Regions from separate parts of the Salinithrix halophila genome, predicted to be linked through region 2. Evidence: predicted binding sites of a transcription regulator. Region 2 holds the regulator's gene; the other holds the start of a gene.

Region 1 (10,000 bases), on a different contig from region 2:
GAGGGGGTCCATGTTGCGGGCCACTACATGCTGTAAGTTGGATACCACTTGGGCACCGACGGCAATACTATCCACGGTTTGGTGTGGAGCACCGGCATGACCGCCTTTACCGCGGATGGTGATCATGAAGGTGTCCATACTGGCCATAGCTGGCCCGTAGACAACGCCCACTTTTCCCGTGGGAAGGGGGGACCAAAGATGGGTTCCGAGGACAGCGTCAACGCCTTCCATTGCACCCGCAGCCACTAAGTCTCTCGCTCCCCCGGGCGGGATTTCTTCGGCGTGCTGAAAGAGGAAACGGAGTTCCCCTCGAAGCTCTTCCCGCATATCGGTGAAAAATCGGGCGGCACCGAGGAGCATGGCTGTGTGACCATCATGGCCGCATGCGTGCATCACACCTGGATGGCGTGAGACGTAGTCGACATCATTTTCTTCCTGGATAGGCAGAGCATCCATATCGGCTCGGAGAGCAACAGTAGGGCCGGGGAGGTTTCCTTTTAGAGTGGCACAGACGCTGGTTGGCGTGGGTCGGGTGATCGTCAAACCCCTGAATGAAGATAACGTATGAAAGACGAAATCAGCTGTTTTTCGTTCCTGGAAAGAGAGTTCCGGATATTGGTGAAGGTGTCTCCGCCAGAAGATAACTTGAGCGAGGAGTTCCCGCTTTTTTTTAGAATCAGTCCAGGATGCGTTCATGGGGGTTCCTCCTTCTCCGGCTGCTTCTCTATCCCCTTCGATTTGGTGGTATCAGCCTCTCTGCCGGAAGGGGACGAAGGGAAGGGCATATCGTAAGACATCAACGATTGGGTAGAAAAAGCATAACGGTTCACTTTCGGTTACAAAAAAAGCGAATCCAGTTCTTAATAGCAAAATACAGGAAAAGAAGCGCAAGGACAAGAACTATGAGGCCAGGCCAAGCAATTTGACCCAACTAGATCGCTCCCTGTTCCATATCGTATGGATACGGATATTGTACCACCATTTACCTTGAAAGTCCTCGCTCCGGGTACGCCAATCTCCTCCTGAATCTCCGTGTTATAATGGGCGAAACATGCACACAGGAGTGAACAGATGACAGAGCAACAGCAACGACACTTAGTTCTAATCGGGTTTATGGGGACGGGAAAAAGCAGTGTTGGTCGATATCTCGGTCAAAAAACAGGGTTACCGGTGACCGATACCGATGGTGAAGTGGAAAAGAAAGCGGATATGTCGATCCCTCAGATTTTCGAAGAGGAAGGGGAGGCAGGGTTTCGCGAACGGGAACACGAGGTATTGCAACAGGTGCTCGGTCGTCGTTCACAGATCATTACCACGGGGGGCGGGGTCGTTCTCCGTCCGGATAATGTCCGTTTGCTTCGAGAAAAAGGCTGGGTGGTTGCTTTGGACGCCTCCGAACAAGAGTTGACACGCCGATTGTCAGCGGACCGTTCCCGCCCCCTGCTTACCGGGGATGTGAGGGAACGGGTGGCTCGGTTAAAAAGGGAACGGCAGGGTCGGTATGATTTCGCTCACCGGAAACTAGATACGACACAGATGAGTCCAAAAGAAGCGGCAGAATGGATTTGGAAGGAATGGAAAGCGTTTCTCTCTCGCTCCGATGGGGAAGGGGATTGAAAGGATCACCCTCTGGTTATGCTAGAACCAGGGGGTGATCCCGTGTCTTCGCAGGATTATCTGAAATTCTGGGTTCAGCGGATGGTCCGTTATATGGATACACCGAAAGCCGAACGAGAAGAAGCCAAACAGAAACGACGGGCACAACGGCCATCCTGGGCATTCCGCTGGTTTGGCATGGTCCCCTTCGGTTTGAGGATGTATGCCCGAAAACAAAAATCCCGTTTGGTAAAAGGTGATTCCTGATGGACCGAAGTACGGACAAATTTAAATTAGTCAATCTGAAGAACCGATCGGATGCTTTGGAACAAATTGAACAGGCGGAACGGGAACTCAAACGGATGCTGGAAGCCAATGTGGCTCTCATTGCCTATGTTGAGGATGGAGACAATCCTTCCCGAACCGCTCCGTAAGGAGGATGGAGATGAACAATCAACGTGTCGCTGTTGAAGAGAGCTTGAAGAATGTAAGTGATTATTTGCAGAGCCAAGGGTGCCAAGTAGTTTCCCTATCGGATAAAGACGGATGCAACTGCTGTGTCATCACCGGTGGGGACAAGGATATGATGGGGATGCAGGATACGGCTTCGGATATGGCTGTCATCAACGCCGAGGGTATGACTCCGGAAGAAGTATACCAGATGGTCCAATCGCGTCTGAACCTTTCGTAAAGGTTCCATGAACAAAGGATGAAATTGTAGGAGGAAGGAGCCTAAGTAAGAATGGCTCCTTTTTTTTCGGATGCAAAGTGATATAATAGACGAAGTGCAAGATTGAGTCTCTCTATAATAAGGGGCGATTATAACATGTTTCATCGCACGGAGACACGACCGGTTCGAGTAGGCAATGTCCAGATTGGCGGCAATGATCAGGTCGTGATCCAAAGTATGACGATGACCAAAACTCACGATGTAAAAGCGACGGTGGAAGAGATCAACCGTCTGGCTGAAGCGGGCTGCCAGATAGTTCGTGTGGCCTGTCCCGATATGCGGGCTGCTGAAGCGATCCCACACATCAAAAAAGAAATCAATGTGCCGCTGGTTGCCGACATCCACTTTGATTACCGGCTGGCCCTGAAGGCGATCGAAGGTGGCATCGATAAAATCCGAATCAACCCGGGGAACATCGGAAAGCGGGAAAAGGTGGAAGAAGTTGTGAAAGCCGCTAAGGAGCGCGGCATTCCGATGCGGATTGGCGTAAACGCCGGTTCTCTGGAGCGGCGGATCCTAGAGAAGTATGGTTACCCAACAGCGGAGGGTATGGTAGAAAGTGCCCTTTACCACATCGGGATTCTAGAGGATTTAGATTTCCAGGATATTGTGGTCTCCTTGAAGGCTTCTGACGTCCGTCTGGCTATTGAAGCTTACACGAAGGCGGCAGAAACCATTCGGTATCCGCTTCACCTCGGGATCACCGAATCGGGGACACTCTTCTCCGGTACCGTGAAAAGTTCCGCCGGTATGGGGGCTATCCTTTCTAAAGGGATTGGTTCCACCATGCGGATTTCCCTCTCCGCCGACCCGGTGGAAGAGGTAAAAGTGGCCCGTGAACTTCTGAAGACCTTTGGCCTGGCTGCCAACGCCGCTACGTTGATTTCTTGTCCCACCTGCGGTCGGATCGAGATCGATCTTATTAAAATCGCCAACGAGGTGGAAGAATACATTTCCAAAATCCAAGCGCCGATCAAGGTTTCTGTCCTGGGCTGTGCCGTCAACGGCCCGGGGGAAGCAAAGGAAGCCGATATCGGTATCGCGGGAGCTCGTGGGGAAGGACTCCTTTTCCGCCATGGGGAAATCATCCGTAAGGTACCGGAGGAAACGATGGTGGAAGAACTGAAGAAAGAGATCGACAAGCTGGCCGAAGAGCATCGAAAAAAACAGGAACTGGAAGCACAAAAAGCCTGATCATGGACATGATAGACCCATCGCCTTTGGGGAGGGGTCTTTTTTTTATATATAAAATGGTAATATATAGGATGTTTTGTGCTGTTAACACCAGAAAGCACTTGGGATGAAACGAAATTGAATTCGGCTTTCGGGCCGGACCAGATAAAAATTTTTTATCCGGGTGGATAGGCTTGGCCCAAGATTTACATACTAAGACCATAAAAAGGAGGGTTTTTGAACCATGAACGCTTTGTCTCGAATCGCTTTGATTTTAGTTATTGTTGGAGCGTTGAACTGGCTGTTGGTCGGTCTGTTTCAGTGGGACTTGGTCTCGGCTTTGTTCGGTGGGGATGCGACACGCGAATCCTCCGGCTTTAGTCGTGTGATCTATTCTCTGGTCGGCTTGGCTGGCATTTACTCCATCAAATTTCTATTTGAAGAGAGAACACCCGCCCACAACGTGGAATGAGGGATTTTCCAAGGAAAACCGTAAAATAAAAAGCGCCGAAGGCACCGATCCGGAGGGAAAGGCCGCTATCGGCGCTTTTTAGCAAGGAAATTTTCTCACCGAGGGTGGAGGCTGGGTCTATACTGGGAGAGAGAATCCCGCCGCCCCGCTGTGACAGAGGGCGGAAAAGGAGAGAAAACCCATGCGGCCTGTGATCGGTCTGACGTTATCTCTGCAGGAAGACAAAAGGATGACGCTTCACAGGGATAATAGCGATGCGATTTACCGTGCAGGGGGGCTCCCCATGCTGCTTCCCGCTACCCTCGATGAAGGGGCTCTTTGGGACCTTGTTACTCAAGTTGACGGTTTGCTTCTCACTGGAGGCGGGGATATCGACCCTGTACTGTTCGGGGAGGAACCGCTTCCTGGCCTGGGTAAGGTTGAGCCGGAACGGGATCGGATGGAAATCATCCTTGTCCGTTTCATGGTTAAAGCTAGCAAACCGATCTTGGCTATTTGCAGAGGTTGTCAGATCCTTGCTGTCGCCCTGGGAGGAAATATGTACCAAGACCTGGCCCATCAGCGGGAAGGTCTGCTTCAACATGCACAGTTAGCCCCGAGAGATCACCCTGCCCACGGGGTAGAGGTCATGGAAGGTACCCTGTTGCATCGCATCACTGGATGGGGAACAGGAAGGGTGAACAGTTTTCACCACCAGGCTGTTCGGGATATCCCGGAAACCTGTCGCGTATCCGCAGTTGCTCCGGACGGGGTGGTGGAAGCCTTTGAAGGCGTAAGCACCTCCTTCCTTCTCGGCCTTCAGTGGCATCCGGAAAACACTGCCGCCACCGATTCCGTCTCCCAGGAGATCTTCAACGCTTTTGTCCGTGCTTGCGCCGGTGAAAGTCAAAAGGTTCAAACATAAGGGGAAACCGCAGACTGAGGTCTGCGGTTTCACTTTTCTCCCTGAACGTATTTAGCACTGAATAAAAACAGGCGCATCAGCAGGATCAGAGAGGGGATCAGCAACAAAAGTCCTGCGATAAAAGCGACCACCAAGGCTGTCCCCATGACCGAATTGGTCAGCGCCGACTGGACAGTCACATAGGGATACAGCAGATAAGGCAGATGGGAGGCTCCATATCCAAAAAAAGCGAAAGCAAACTGGAACATCACCAGTATAAAAGACCAACCGAGGGCTTTTCGTTTCCAGATCAGCCATACAGCACCCTGAAAACAGAGAAGGGATAGAAGAAACATCCAGGCCATGTCCAACATATTGGAAAAATGGCCGGGGTTGTGTTGAGAGAGAGCAGCAAACACTCCGACACTGGCCACCAAGGTGGGACCGCTCCAGGCTAGGGCATACTTACGCAAGGCTTCCATCGCTTGGCTGTCCTTCGCCTTAAAGGCGTAGTAGGTGAGAAAACTAGCGCTGATGAAGAGGACGCTGACTAAAGAAAGGAAAACAACGGACCAAGAATAGGGACTGGTAAAGAGTTTCCAAGGAATGAAGCGTATATACTCTCCTGTTTTTTCGATAAATCCCCCTTCGGAGATAGTGAGCACTGTTGATAGAGAAGCCGGGATAAAAAGACCAGTCATCCCATACAAGAACATATAGGTTCGGCTCTTGCGTGCCCCGTAATTGGCGAAAGCGTAAAAGGAACCGCGAATCGACAGCAGTAACAGGGCGATCCCCCCAGGAAGCAGAAGGGCCGTTCCGTAATAATAAGCCGTATCCGGAAAGAAACCGACGATCCCGACGAAGAAAAAGACGAGAAAGACATTGGTTACTTCCCAGACAGGGGAAAGATAGCGGTTGATGACCTGATTGATAATATGTTCCTGTTTGGTCACCATGCTGTAATAGGAAAAAAAGCCGGCCCCGAAGTCGATAGAGGCCACAATCAGATATCCGTAAAGGAATGTCCACAAAACCGTGATACCGATAATTTCAAGGGGCAAGTCAGACGCCTCCTTTCTATAAAATGATACCCCGTTCCTCCAGCTCTTTTTCCGGGTTTTTACCCTTAAACATACGGATGAGGACGGAGACAGCAATAACAGCGAGGGATGCATAAAGCAAAGTGAAAATCACCAGCAAAACACCGACGTGTTCAGCGGTGGTGGCTGCTTTCGTTACTTTCATGAATCCCCGAATGATCCACGGCTGACGGGCAATTTCCGCATACATCCAACCTAATTCGATCGCGATAAATGAAAGGGGTGCAGCCCATACGATTCCCCGCAGTACCCAAGGTTTTTCCCACGGATTTTTCTTCCGCCACCACAGGAAAAGAAAAATGGCGCCGATCAAGATCAAGTATGAGCCGATTGCGACCATTCCATCAAAGAGATAATGAACGTAAAGGGGTGGCAACTCATCTTTCGGAAACTCGTTTAGCCCCTTGATTTCCCCGTTAGGGGTCCCCTTACCCAAAATACTGAGGGCGTAAGGAATCTCAATCGCGCCTTTTACTTCGTTATTTTCATCCAGCCAGCCGCCCAGGATCAACGGGGCTTTTTTCTGCGTTTCAAAATGCCATTCAGCCGCGGCCAGTTTTTCCGGTTGGTGTTCCGCAAGGAATTTTCCAGAGAGGTCACCGGCGAGGGCGGTGAGTAGTGCCAAGATAAACCCGCCGATCATGGTCAGTTTGAGTGCTTTTTTGAAGTAGAGACTTCTTTTGCCCTTTAACAAATGCCAAGCTGCAATCCCTGCCAGCAGGAAGGCACAAGTGACATAAGCTGAGGAGAGAACGTGAGCCACCTTGGTTGGCGTGGCCGGGTTCAACATGGCTTCTAGTGGCTGAAAGTTGGTGAACCCCCCGTCTTTCCCTACTTCAAAGCCCGCTGGGGTGTTCATGAAGGCATTGACGGTGGTGATGAAGACAGCAGAAAGCGAAGACCCGATGATAATCGGAATAGAGGTTAGCCAGTGAATGATGGGTTTTTTGAACCGGTCCCACGTGTACAGATAGATCCCCAAAAAAATGGCTTCGAAAAAGAAGGCGAAGGTCTCCAGAAATAAGGGCAGGCTGATCAGGTTACCTACAAGCTGCATGAAGCGAGGCCACAAAAGGCTCAGCATTAATCCAATGCAGGTTCCGGTTACAACTCCTACAGCTACGGTGATGACAAAGCCGCGTGTCCAACGACGGGCCATCAAGATGTAATGGTTATCTTTCTTATAGATGCCCCATCCTTCGGCGAGGGAGATGAAAATCGGCACACCGACGCCGATCGTGGCCCAGATGATGTGAAAAGCGAGGGTTTCTGCGGTCAATATTCGACTCAACGTTGCGGGATCCAAGAATGTCTCCTCCTATCCATTTCAATCTGCTTCTACCCTAACTATACCCGATTCAGTATGTGAAATAATACACAAACTTAGCCGTTCATGAAACGGTCATGACTTCTTGCGGATAAATATCAGCCATTCGATGTATGGCCAAATCGGAAAGCTTGGGTTACTCTTGGAAATATGGGACTTCTGTGGATTTATCTGATATTGATCAATGGTTGGAGTTATTTACTGATGGGCTGGGATAAAAGAAAAGCCCAGCGGGGAGAATGGCGGGTTGCAGAAAGAACTCTCTTATTGGCAGCCGCGGCGGGTGGATCTGCTGGTGTATGGGCTGGTATGTACCATTTTCGGCACAAGACGTGCCATGGCGTTTTCCGTTACGGAATCCCGACCCTTTTTCTCCTGCAGACGATCTTGCTGACTTGGTTATTCTCCCGTTGACAAAGATCCCAACCCTTGTATGATGTTGCCAGCAGTGAACCTCCTCTTTTCGACAAAGACTAAAAAGTGGACAAGAGGGGGTGATTATGGGTGAAGTTGAAGTATACGATCCTGATGTATATGGTACTGCTCTTGATCTGCGGATGTAGTTCTAGCCACTCCTATCCACCGCAGACAAAACAACCATCTTCCCTGGAGCAATCGGATCTATCCCGTTCCTTAGAAGAGGAGGGTGATCGACCCGATACCCGTTTTTCCATGGCTTATGAGGGAAAGGAATGGAGCTTAAATCTCGCTAGTGTGGGGTTTGATGGAATCGATCCCACCACCTTGGACCGGGAGGCTTTTTACCAGTGGCTGTCTGATGTGGAGAAAGAGGTGAACCGCCCACCCGAATCTGCTCATTTTGAAAAGGGGAAAATTCTTTCTCACCGTGATGGCCGAAAGCTGGATCGGTCGGTGGTGGAAGGATGGCTAGACCATATTCACGATTACACGGGTCGGACCCTGGAAGCACCGATTCAGGTCTGGAAGCCGCCGATCACCACGACGACACTGAAGCGGATTCGGGAAAAACGGCTTTCCATTTACACAACCCGTTATAATCCACACAATGAGAATCGGACACATAATATTGATTTGTCCACCCTTGCTATTGATTATCGAGTGATTCCGGTGGGCGAGGTCTTTTCTTTTAATCAAGTTGTTGGTGTTCGAACGACGGAGCGGGGTTACCGCCCGGCACCTGTCATTGTACGCGGGGAGTATACAGAAGGGATCGGCGGTGGGATATGCCAGACTTCGACCACGCTGTTCAACAGTGTTGAAAGAGCTGGACTTCGGATCCTGCAACGGGTGAGCCATAGCAAACAGGTTACTTATGTCCCCGCTGGACAGGATGCTACAGTCTCCTGGGGGGGACCGGACTTTCGGTTTCAAAATCAGTTGAACCGACCCATCCTAATCCGCGCTAAAGCTAAAGGTGGGTTGCTGACCGTCTCGATATACGGTTCCTCGGATATCCTCTACAAGCCTCGTCCGACACCGGAGCCCCCTGCAGAGGAGCCAAAAACAGAAAAGGTACCGAAACCAAAAAGGCGTCAACCCCTAAACAGGGCCAAGGAATACAAGAAAGCCCCTCTGCCTCAGACCAGGTTCGAAATTTCCGGTTGACCAGGAGCATTTATCTGATTGGCGGGCTTTTCCCGCCTTTTTTCCTGTTTTTCTTGACACGAATTTCCTACTCATTCATAGGCTTAAAAATAAGAAGGTCCTTTATTTTCGTTTTCACCAGGATGGGAGTTGATGCAAATGAAAATTGCGGATAGTCTTGTTGGGGGAAGGGTTTATCACCGAATTTGACGGTCTTGATTCCATGTACTCAGACACTTCCGAGGGATTAATTGAAAATTTTTCATAGATCCTTGCTAGTCACTCTGCTATAATATAAAACGTCTTTCGACCAGTCGGAGAACGAAGGAGGTATTGGATGAAAAAAACCCTGGTCATCTTTTTGGGGGTTACCACCATCCTACTCTTATCGGGTACCGCCATCGGTTATGCGATGATGAACAAGGAAGTAACCATCACGTTCAGCGATAAAGAGAAAACTGTCCAAACAGACGTCCTGAGCGGATCGCTGTCAGACGCCCTGGAGAAGGAAGGTTTTGATCCGGCCAAGCTAAAGAGTCAATATAAGCCCAGTGTAGAGTGGGATAGCCCTATCAAAAAGGACGGGACCAAAGTCAACCTCGCCTGTAATTGTTCTGTCTCACTAAAAGTGGGAGGTAAGAAAGAGAAAAAGATGAAGACGACCGAGCCCACGGTCGGCGATTTTCTCAAGGAACAAAAGGTAAAGGTTGATAAAAGCGATCAGATGAACGCTACGATGGATCAAAAGATTACCAATGATCTGGCGATCATCATCGACAAAGTCGAAAAACGGGTTCAGAAGAAAGTGGAACCCATCGATTACGACACCAAGAAAAAGGAAGACCCCGATTTACCGAAAGGTGAAAAGAAAGTCGCCAAAAAGGGAAAAAAAGGGAAATCCATCTATCAGGTAATCGCGATTTACAAAAATGGAAAATCGATGGTTACAGACAAGAAGCTGGTGGAAAAAGTCGATCCTGTGGCCGAGGTTGTCATGGTGGGTTCAGGAGAAGCAAAGGAAACCGCTGCCGAAAAGGAGGATACACAGTTGTCCTCCGGTTCCCGGATCGCCGGGTTGAAATATAAGAAGACGATGGCGGCGGAAACCACCGGCTATACTGCCACCGGCAATAAGACCGCAACAGGAACA
Region 2 (10,000 bases):
AGTTGAGAAAGAGGGAGAGGGGGCCGTGTATTGTCACTCCATTTTCAACCCCTGGGAGACACGGGAGTGCGGGTCCAGTTTGGAGATCGCATCGATCCGGCGATCAATAACCAAATTCGAAGGTATTGCCGCCGACTGAAGAAGCTGTCGCTGGAAGGCGTAGTGGAGTGGGTACCTTCCTATACAGCGGTTACGGTCTACTACCAGCCTTATCGTGTCAGGTATGGAGAATTGGTCCGCATCCTCTCGGAATTGGTGGAGGAGATAGAATCCGATCAGGAGCTGGAAAGCCGGTTGGTAGAGATTCCTGTCGTTTACGGTGGCAGGTTTGGGCCTGACCTGGAGGAGGTGGCCCGATACAGCGGCCTTACTCCAGAGGAAGTGATCCGTATCCACAGCCAATCACCCTATCGGATCTACATGATGGGATTTGTCCCCGGGTTTCCGTATCTGGGAGGCATGTCGGAGACCATTGCTGTCCCTCGGCTGGAAAAGCCCCGGGAAAAAATCCCCGCCGGTTCCGTGGGGATCGCCGGGGCTCAGACAGGCGTTTACCCCCTGGAAACGCCAGGGGGATGGCGGTTGATCGGGCGGACTCCCCTGCGCCTGTACGACCCGCACCGACATCCGCCGATGTTGCTGGCTGCGGGTGACCATGTGCAGTTTCGACCGATTTCAGAAGAAGAGTACAGCAGCATCGAAGAAGAAGTGGCTCGGGGAAAGAATCCAGTGAAGGAAAAAACGTGGGAGAGTCGGACCGATGAAACTACGGATTGATTTAAACAGTGACTTAGGCGAGAGTTTTGGCTCCTATACCATGGGCCGGGACGAAGAGATTCTGGAATACGTCAGTTCCGCCAATATTGCCTGCGGCTATCATGCTGGAGACCACAACGTCATGCAGAAAACCGTACGAGCAGCCGTGAACAAAGGAGTAGGCCTTGGCGCTCATCCCGGATTGCCGGATTTGTTGGGCTTTGGTCGCCGGTACATCGCCATGGAGCCTGAAGACGTCTTCAATCTGACCCTCTATCAGGTCGGGGCGCTTGCCGCTTTTGCCACCGCTGAAGGGGCGAAACTCCAACATGTCAAACCTCATGGGGCTCTCTTTCATATGGCCTCCAAGGAAGAAGCGATTGCCGAGGCGATCGCCGGGGCTGTGGCTGCAGTGGACAAGGGACTAATCCTATTCGGGCTTGCAGGTAGTCTATTGGTGAAAGCGGGCCGGAAGGAAGGGCTCCCCGTGGCAGAGGAAGTTTTTGCAGATCGGACCTATCTACCTGACGGCACCCTAACTCCTCGTACTCTCCCCGATGCCTTCATCCATGACCCCGGCGAGGCAGCCGCCCGAGTGGTGCGGATGCTGAATGAAGGGAAAGTTCGCGCCGTTGACGGCACGGATATTGAATTAAGAGCGGATACAGTATGTGTTCATGGAGATGACCCCAAAGCCGTGGCTTTCGTCCGTCACCTCTGCGGGGCCTTCGAAGCAGAGGGAATCGATGTGAAACGGGTGGGTGAGTCGTGAATAGGGAAATCCAGGTACTGAAAAGTGGGTTATTGACGACGGTGCAGGACCTGGGGCGGACCGGCTATCAACAGTACGGCATGGTCGTCGCCGGAGCGATGGATTCTTTTTCTTTTCAGGTGGCCAACCTCCTTTTAGGGAATCGCCGGGGAGAAGCAGGGCTGGAAATCACGATCACGGGGCCGGTGCTCTATTTTGGCTGTGATATCCGTATCGCTCTGACCGGGGGAGATTTAGGACCGAAGCTGGATGGGGAAGAGGTGCCGATGTGGAGGAGCCTTCAAGTGAAGGCGGGGCAAATCCTTTCCTTTAGCGGCGCGAGACAGGGAATGAGGGCTTATCTGGCTGTTGCCGGGGGCATCGCTGTAGAGCCAGTGATGGGGAGCAAGTCCACGTATATAAAGGGCGCTCTGGGAGGTTGGCGAGGGCGTAAGCTGAAGGAGGGGGACCGCCTTCCTCTCGCGCAATCCGAGGAGAAATCGGGGAGAGCCGGGCTCCGGCTGGCCCATGATCAACGGCCTGTTTACCGACAAGAGACGGAGTTACGGGTGGTGATGGGGCCTCAGAACGATGCTTTTACTTCAGCAGGGGTGAAAGCGTTTCTCTCTTCTTCCTACGAAGTGACTCCTCAATCGGATCGCATGGGTTACCGGTTGAAAGGTCCGACCATTCGCCACCGGCAGTCGGCCGATATCCTCTCTGATGCCACGGCTCCCGGTTCGGTTCAAGTGCCTGCTGATGGGCAGCCGATTGTGTTGATGGCGGACCGGCAGACGACCGGTGGCTATGCCAAGGTTGCAACGGTGATCTCCGTGGACATCCCATTGCTTGCCCAAGCCGCCCCTGGCCATAAGATCACTTTCCGACAAGTGGATATGGAGGAAGCACAACAGACGGCTATCGATCAGGAACGCTTGTTGCGGAAGCTGGAGGCAGGAGCCCGGGGCCTCGAGGCTCGATAGCTTGTGTTCTCTGGAATATACAAAGAAATCCCCCTTCCACGACGGGGGATTTCCCTTATTCTGCGATTTCTGCCCAGCGTTCCGTCTTTTCTCCGAGGGTGTCCTCCAATTCCATCAAGCGCTGTTGGCGGGAGAGGCTTTCGTCGGGGGAGCCGAAAATCTCCGGACGGCAAAGCTCTTCTTGGATGCGGGCAATCTCTGTTTCTAGAGATTCGATTTCCCGCTCTAGCTCTTCGATTTCTTCTCGAATCCGGCGCTCCTCCCGTTCCCGTTGTCGTTGGAGTCGGACCTCCTCTGTGTAGGAGGTGGCGGAGGGGGTTTCAGGGGTGGATGCTATTCCGGCTTGGGCCTGATTCCTTTCTAGCCAGGCGTTGTAATCCCCGGAGAAGGGATGAACACCTTTGTTTTTTACTTCCCAAATGCCCGTTGCCAGGCGGTTGATGAAATAGCGATCATGGGAGACAAACAGGATGGTGCCGGTGAAGTTCTCCAGCGCTTCTTCCAGCCTCTCCTTCGTGTCCATGTCCAGGTGGTTCGTCGGTTCGTCCATCAGAAGGAGATTGCCTCGGTTGAGGAGGCGTTTTACGAGGGAGAGACGGGCTTTTTCGCCGCCGCTCAAAGCATGGATCGTCTTATAGACATCGTCGCCGCTGAACAGGAATTGTCCGAGAAAAGAACGGACCGTTGTCTGGTCCAGCTTCGGGTGGGCTTTCCAGACTTCCTCCAGAACGGTTTCTTCTTCGCACAATTCTTCCTGCTCCTGAGCGTAATAATCGACCTCGACCCCGGTGCCGAAAGTGATCCGGCCTCCGAGAGGAGGGAGGTGTCCAGCCAGGGTTTTCAGCAGGGTGGTTTTGCCAGTCCCATTGGGGCCTAGGAGTGCGATCCGTTGACCGCGTGCTAGTTGCAAGCTTCCTCCATGAATCAATGGGGCGTTCGGGTCGTAGCCGATGGTGAGATCTTCCGTCTCCAGAACCTGGCGACCGCTTTGGACAGCGGGTTCAAAACGGATCCCCGCCTTTTTCCGTTCAGAGGGTGGGCGGTCCATCCGTTCCATTTTTTCTAAGGCTTTGCGGCGGCTTTGGGCTCGTTTTGTGGTGGAGGCTCGGACGATGTTTTTCTGAATGAAGGTCTCCATCCGCTTGATTTCCGTCTGTTGCTGTTCGTATTCTTTTTCCCATTGAGCGAGATGTTCTGCTTTCTGTCTCATGTAATCAGAGTAGTTTCCGGGGTACCTCGTTGCGTGGCCGCGATCGATCTCATAGACGACTTGGACAAGACGGTCCAGAAACCAGCGGTCATGGGAAACAATCAAGAGGGCGCCGGGATGAGTATCCAGGGTCTGCTCCAGCCAAGTGAGGGCATCCATATCTAGATAGTTGGTCGGCTCATCGAGGATGACGAGGTCGGGGCGTTCCAGCAGCAGTTTGGCCAGGGCGAGGCGGGTTTTTTGTCCACCGCTCAAGGCGCTGACCTTTGTTGATTCCCAATCCAAATGCCCTAGACCCAACCCGTGGAGAGTGCCCCGCGCTCGGGCCTCAAAGCCATATCCCCCGGCTTGCTCAAACCGTTCTTGCAGGCGGGCGTACTGTTCGGCCACTTTGGTGTAACGGAGCTCATCGGAGTAGACGTCTTCCCAGCTCATTTCCTCTTCCAGCTTCCGTAGGTCCGCTTCCATCGCTTTCAAAGGAGCAAAGACCGTTAATACTTCTTCCCAGATTCCACGCTCCGAATTCCACTCCCCCTCCTGAGCGAGGTATCCTACCCGTGCCTGTCTTGAAACGGACACGTCTCCGTTATCAGCGGCAAGGCGTCCGGTCAAGATTTTCAACAGGGTGGATTTGCCGGCACCGTTGGGTCCGATCAGGCCGACTCGTTCTCCGTCTTCGACTCTGAGGTTCACTCCGGCCAGTACCGGCGTACCACCATAGGATTTATGGATGTCTTTTGCTTGTAGAATCGTCACCCGTACTCACCTCCATGATTCACCATCCTCCATTGTAACGGATGGAGGTCCGGGAGGAAACGATGGCCTCTTTGTAAGGGATCCACTCTGGGCGGGCAGCCTGCCGTGGATCATATCCCACACGTGATATAATGAAGCCAATCATTCAGGAGGTGGAGGATTGAAACGAGAAAAAGAAGCGTTGCGGGCCCGGTTATTGCAGAAGCGGAAAGAGATGGAAGCGACGCAGGCGGAACATGAGGCGGCGGCGATCTGCCGGCATTTCAGGGAGTATTCCGCTTTCCGGGAAGCGGGGACTGTTCTTTTTTACATGCCCCATCGTGGGGAGGTGAATGTCCGTCCTTTGCTGATGTGGGCTCGGGAGATGGGGAAACAGGTGCTCCTTCCCCGTGCTCATCCGGCAGGTCGTCTCCTCACCCTCCATCGGGTCGACCATCCGGAGGATGTGACCGCCGGGGCATACGGGATCTTGGAACCGGTAGAACGGCCAGGAAATCAGGTAGCAGCCAAGGAGGTAGACCTGGCAGTGGTGCCCGGTGTGGGCTTCGATACCGCCGGTTACCGGCTTGGCTACGGTGCGGGCTATTATGACCGGTTCTTCGCCAATGAAGGGGCCTCCATCAACCGTATCGGTGTTAGCTATAGCTTTCAGCTGGTAGCGACGGTTTACCCCGAATCTCACGATGAACCCTTGCATGGGTTGGCCATTCCTGATGGGGTGTTGGACCTCCCACTCAAGGGGGCAGCATACGATCGATAGACCCCACTCCTCACAGAAGACCGCCTCGATCCCCTTCTGTCGAGGGGATCAAGGCGGTCAGTGGGTCGTTGGACGTGAAAGGGAGCGTGTTCTTAGCGAATGAAAGAGCCGATGATGGGGTAGTCGTAGCGGCGATCCTTGAGTGCGCTGACGATGCCCATGATGGGAGCGATAAATCCGATCAGAGCGAACAGGATCAGGAAGGGAATTCCGATCAGAAGGAAAGAAAAGATGTACGAAACGGAGACCAATAGCCAGATCACAAAGTGAAAGACCATGGCTTGTTTAGCTAGTCGTTTAAGGTCTTCATCCGAAGTGAACAGCCAGACAAACAGGGGTACCAACAAGGGGGCGAACCAGGTACTTGCATGGACGAGGATTTTCAGGGCTTTCATATCCTCACTCCTTTCATTCTATATTAGACGGTTTTTCCCGGTTTTACCCTGCAATAAGCAATTTTTTTACGGAGATGCAGAGTGCGACAGATTATCGGACAAGCCGCTTAGTACATGATTGGCAATAAAAGTCTGGTAGCCGTCCGTTAAGAAACAGTGAAACCATACACAGGATGATCAGGTGTTGTTACAATAGAAACAATCCGACTGAAAAAAAGCAGCATACCACCGCGAGGGGGAGTCCCAGCATGAAAAGTTCGTTAAAAGAGGTGCATATCTCCCAAGCGGCCGGGCTGGTGTTGGCCCACGACCTGACCCAAGTGGTGCCCGGTCAGTACAAAGGCCCTCTATTCCGGAAAGGGCATGTCGTCCGGGAGGAAGATACCGAGGCTCTTCTATCCATCGGAAAAGAGCACATCTATGTGATCGAGTTGGCGGCTGGGGAGCTCCACGAGAACGATGCGTCCCTTCGTATCGCCGACGCGGTTCGGGGCCCCAACCTGACAGGAACCCAACCCCGGGAAGGGAAAGTGAATCTGAAAGCGAAGATCGACGGCCTGCTCCAAGTGAACCCCGATGCTGTCCATCGTATCAATGGCGTCGAACAGGCCGTGTTGTCCACTCTGAATGACAAAGAACCGGTCCGGGCAGGAGAAATCGTCGCTGCCTGTCGGGTGATCCCTTTGATTTATCCGGAAGAACGATTGAAAGAAGTGGAAGTCATCGCCAGAGAGGCACAACCTGTCCTACAGGTAAAACCGTATCGGGCTCACAACATCGGTGTCGTTACAACCGGGAACGAGATTTACCACGGACGGATCCAGGATCGATTTGGCCCCGTGGTGAAAGAGAAGGTGGAAGGATACGGCTCCCGCATCCTGGGGCAGACCCTGGCGAGTGATGATAAACAGCGGATCATGGACCAGATTGGTTCCTTTATTGATAGCGGGGCAGACATGGTGTTGGTAACCGGCGGCATGTCTGTCGATCCTGATGATCGGACCCCTGGTGCCATCACGGAAATGGGAGCCGAAGTGGTCAGCTATGGAACGCCGATGCTGCCGGGATCGATGCTTTTGGTTGCTTACTATCGAGGGGTGCCGGTGCTGGGGCTTCCGGGCTGTGTAATCCACGACGCTTTTACCTCCTTTGATGTTCTCCTCCCACGCCTTTTGGCTGGGGAGAAGATTACCCGGGAAGAGATCGTTGCTCTCGGGTACGGCGGCCTGCATTCCTGTTAACCTTGGCAAAGGGCAGCGCAGTATGTATGATGAAAGAAGAGACTGGTTGATAATGGATTCATCCAACCCATATCCAATCCGGGGACGACCCGGGGTATGGAGGCATACGATGTCTGAACAAAAAATCCCGCAAGTAACCGCCAAACGGTTACCGCTTTATTACAGATACCTGGAAAAGCTCCACGCCATCGGGAAGAAACGGGTCTCTTCAGCCCAGCTTTCTGATGCCCTGCAAATCGATCCGGCTACCATCCGACGCGATTTTTCCTATCTAGGTGAACTAGGGAAAAAGGGATACGGATACAATGTGAACTATCTTCTTCAGTTCCTGCGGGATTTTCTTCGTCAGGACGAAGTATCCAATGTGGTTCTAGTGGGGGTGGGTCACCTGGGAACCGCCCTGCTTGGATACAACTTCTACCGCAGTCACAATACCAAGATCGTTGCTGGTTTTGATGCCGATCCGGGCAAGGTTGGACAAGAAGTGGACGGGATCCCCGTCTATTCCATGGAGCGTTTCGCGGAGGTCCGAGAGCTGCACAATGTGGAGGTGGCCATCCTCACCGTTCCGGCCAATGTGGCCCAAGCGACCACGGATCGGATTGTTCGATCTGGAATCCGGGGTATTCTCAACTTCACCCCGGCCCGGTTAACAGTCCCGCCTCATGTTCGGATGCACAACATTGATCTAACCATCGAGTTGCAGACGCTGATCTATTTCCTGAAAAATTTCCCTATCGATGAGTACGTCCCTCCATTGGAATTGCCCGACCCCACCCGGGAAGGCTAAGGGATAGGACTGTCGGTGGCAAGGTAGGAAACCGGAAGAGGGAAGGTACCATATCATGAATCAACGTCATTGGACAGAGCATCTGGGTGAAATGCGCGGTCGCATCCTGATGGTGTTAGCCGCCTTCATTCTCAGCTTGATGATAGGTCTGTTTTTCGCGGAGCCCATCATCCGGTGGACGATAGGTGATATCCTTAACGGAACATTGGAAAAAACGGTGAAATTGAATATTTTCTCCCCGGGAGAAGCCCTCTCGATCTATATGCAATTCGCCTTCATAGTCGCCCTTGCATTCACAATGCCGGTGGCTTTTTACCAGGCTTGGAAGTTTGTGCAGCCGGGCCTGACTAAAAAGGAGCAGAAGGCCACCCTAAGCTATATCCCCTTTGCGATGCTTCTCTTTATAGCGGGCCTTTGTTTTGGCTATTATTGGGTCTTTCCTTTCTTGCTCAATTTTATGGCCGTCCTGACGGAACGTTTGGGAGCACAGGAAACCTATGGGATGTACGAGTTTTTTCGCTTCTTGTTCCGGGTTGTCTTTCCGATCGCCCTCTTGTTTGAATTGCCGGTGGTCATCCTCTTCCTGACTCGGATCCGGATCGTTACTCCTCAACTTCTGAGGAAGGGGCGCCGGTATGCCTGGCTGGGGATGGTTGTGCTGGCGGCTTTGGTGACACCACCGGATTTGGTTTCCAATATACTGGTCTCGATTCCACTGATCCTCTTGTATGAGGGGAGTATCTTCCTGTCAGACCGTGTATACCGAAAAATGCTCGCTGAAGAGGAAGCTTACGAAGCGAAGTGGAAGGAAGATGAGGAAGAGTGGGGCAGTTCTTTTGAGTGATGGAGCCGGGGGAATGGGTCAGAAAAAACAACAGGGAGTACGCTCTCTGTTGTTTTTTGTTGCTACAAAGCTGGCTGCATGGAAATGGAAGAAAAAAGGGAAAAAAATTGAGGTGCGGGGCTTGCAAAATCGAAGGGAGGAAGATATTATGGTTATGGGTGTTAGCACTCGATATCAGTGAGTGCTAACAACGAGAACTCCACCTCATGAAGGAGGGTGTCTTTCGTGATCAAACCGTTAGGAGATCGCGTCGTACTGAAAGCGATCGAAAAAGAAGAAAAAACCGCCAGTGGCATTGTCCTGCCGGAAACGGCCAAGGAAAAGCCTCAGGAGGGGAAAGTCATTGCCGTGGGCAGCGGTCGTTATGAAAACGGCCAAAAAGTCGGACTCGAAGTAAACGAGGGCGACCGCGTCATTTTCTCCAAATATGCGGGCACGGAAGTGAAAGTGGGCGAAGAGGAATTCCTCATCCTGCGGGAGAGCGATATTCTGGCTGTTGTCGACTGACAATCCCGTACGTGAACCTTTGAAATAAAAAACCCCTACATAGGAGGGACGCAAGCAATGGCTAAAGAGATTCTATTTAGTGAAGAATCCCGCCGTTCCATGTTGCGCGGCGTGGACGCACTCGCCAACGCTGTGAAAGTCACCCTGGGTCCGAAAGGACGCAACGTGGTGCTGGAGAAGAAGTTCGGTTCTCCCTTGATCACCAACGACGGTGTTACCATCGCCAAGGAAATCGAACTGGAAGACAAGTTTGAGAACATGGGTGCTCAACTCGTGAAAGAGGTCGCTACCAAGACTAACGATGTGGCTGGTGACGGTACCACCACCGCTACGGTGCTGGCTCAAGCTATCATTCGCGAGGGTCTTAAAAACGTAGCTGCCGGGGCTAACCCGATGGTGATCCGCAAAGGGATCGAAAAAGCCGTTACGGCTGCTGTAGAAGAGATCCGCAATATCGCTAAGCCGATCGAAGGGAAAGACTCCATCGCCCAAGTGGCAGCAATCTCCGCTAACGATGAAGAAGTGGGCAAACTGATCGCTGAAGCGATGGAAAAAGTGGGCAACGACGGCGTGATCACCGTCGAGGAGTCCAAAGGCTTTGCCACCGAGCTGGAAGTGGTTGAAGGGATGCAGTTCGACCGCGGGTACATCTCCCCGTACATGGTCACCGACAACGACAAAATGGAAGCCGTGCTGGATGACCCTTACGTGTTGATCACCGACAAGAAGATCGCCAACGTGCAGGAAGTGCTGCCGTTGCTGGAAAAAGTCGTCCAGCAGGGTAAACCCCTCTTGATCATCGCGGAAGATCTGGAAGGCGAAGCCCTGGCTACCCTCGTGGTCAACAAGCTGCGCGGTACCTTCAACGCAGTCGCCGTCAAAGCTCCTGGCTTCGGCGACCGGCGTAAAGCCATGCTGGAAGACATCGCGATCCTGACCGGCGGCCAGGTGATCACCGAAGACCTTGGCCTTGACCTGAAAACTGCTGATTTCAGCTCTTTGGGAAG

Evidence for each region. Region 2 encodes Rex, which represses fermentation and respiration genes when NADH is low (regulators of the CRP and FNR family bind a similar motif). Its sites were predicted from a motif close to TTGTGAAATATTTCACAA; they were not measured.
Region 1: a site for Rex is predicted at 7,321-7,338, ahead of ACFOUO_RS07235 (cytochrome ubiquinol oxidase subunit I). Genes of this name have one in related genera too.

Annotation. Positions count from the first base shown of each region.
Region 1 covers NZ_JBHSAP010000009.1:199,743-209,742, reverse strand. Annotated here, with positions in the region: gene ACFOUO_RS07280 (amidohydrolase) at 1-696, opposite strand, end outside; gene ACFOUO_RS07275 (shikimate kinase) at 1,072-1,617, shown strand; gene ACFOUO_RS07270 (YqzE family protein) at 1,660-1,863, shown strand; gene ACFOUO_RS07265 (hypothetical protein) at 1,863-2,030, shown strand; gene ACFOUO_RS07260 (YkuS family protein) at 2,042-2,287, shown strand; gene ispG (flavodoxin-dependent (E)-4-hydroxy-3-methylbut-2-enyl-diphosphate synthase) at 2,423-3,520, shown strand; gene ACFOUO_RS07250 (DUF378 domain-containing protein) at 3,744-3,971, shown strand; gene ACFOUO_RS07245 (gamma-glutamyl-gamma-aminobutyrate hydrolase family protein) at 4,153-4,875, shown strand; gene ACFOUO_RS07240 (cytochrome d ubiquinol oxidase subunit II) at 4,905-5,918, opposite strand; gene ACFOUO_RS07235 (cytochrome ubiquinol oxidase subunit I) at 5,935-7,263, opposite strand; gene ACFOUO_RS07230 (DUF1294 domain-containing protein) at 7,435-7,698, shown strand; gene ACFOUO_RS07225 (VanW family protein) at 7,789-8,871, shown strand; gene ACFOUO_RS07220 (G5 and 3D domain-containing protein) at 9,188-10,000, shown strand, end outside.
Region 2 covers NZ_JBHSAP010000003.1:18,645-28,644, reverse strand. Annotated here, with positions in the region: gene ACFOUO_RS00445 (NRAMP family divalent metal transporter) at 1-1, shown strand, start outside; gene pxpB (5-oxoprolinase subunit PxpB) at 31-777, shown strand; gene ACFOUO_RS00435 (LamB/YcsF family protein) at 761-1,528, shown strand; gene ACFOUO_RS00430 (5-oxoprolinase subunit C family protein) at 1,525-2,490, shown strand; gene ACFOUO_RS00425 (ABC-F family ATP-binding cassette domain-containing protein) at 2,546-4,456, opposite strand; gene ACFOUO_RS00420 (5-formyltetrahydrofolate cyclo-ligase) at 4,617-5,216, shown strand; gene ACFOUO_RS00415 (DUF4870 domain-containing protein) at 5,309-5,611, opposite strand; gene ACFOUO_RS00410 (molybdopterin-binding protein) at 5,860-6,852, shown strand; gene ACFOUO_RS00405 (redox-sensing transcriptional repressor Rex) at 6,962-7,642, shown strand; gene tatC (twin-arginine translocase subunit TatC) at 7,698-8,486, shown strand; gene ACFOUO_RS00395 (hypothetical protein) at 8,500-8,667, shown strand; gene groES (co-chaperone GroES) at 8,712-8,993, shown strand; gene groL (chaperonin GroEL) at 9,051-10,000, shown strand, end outside.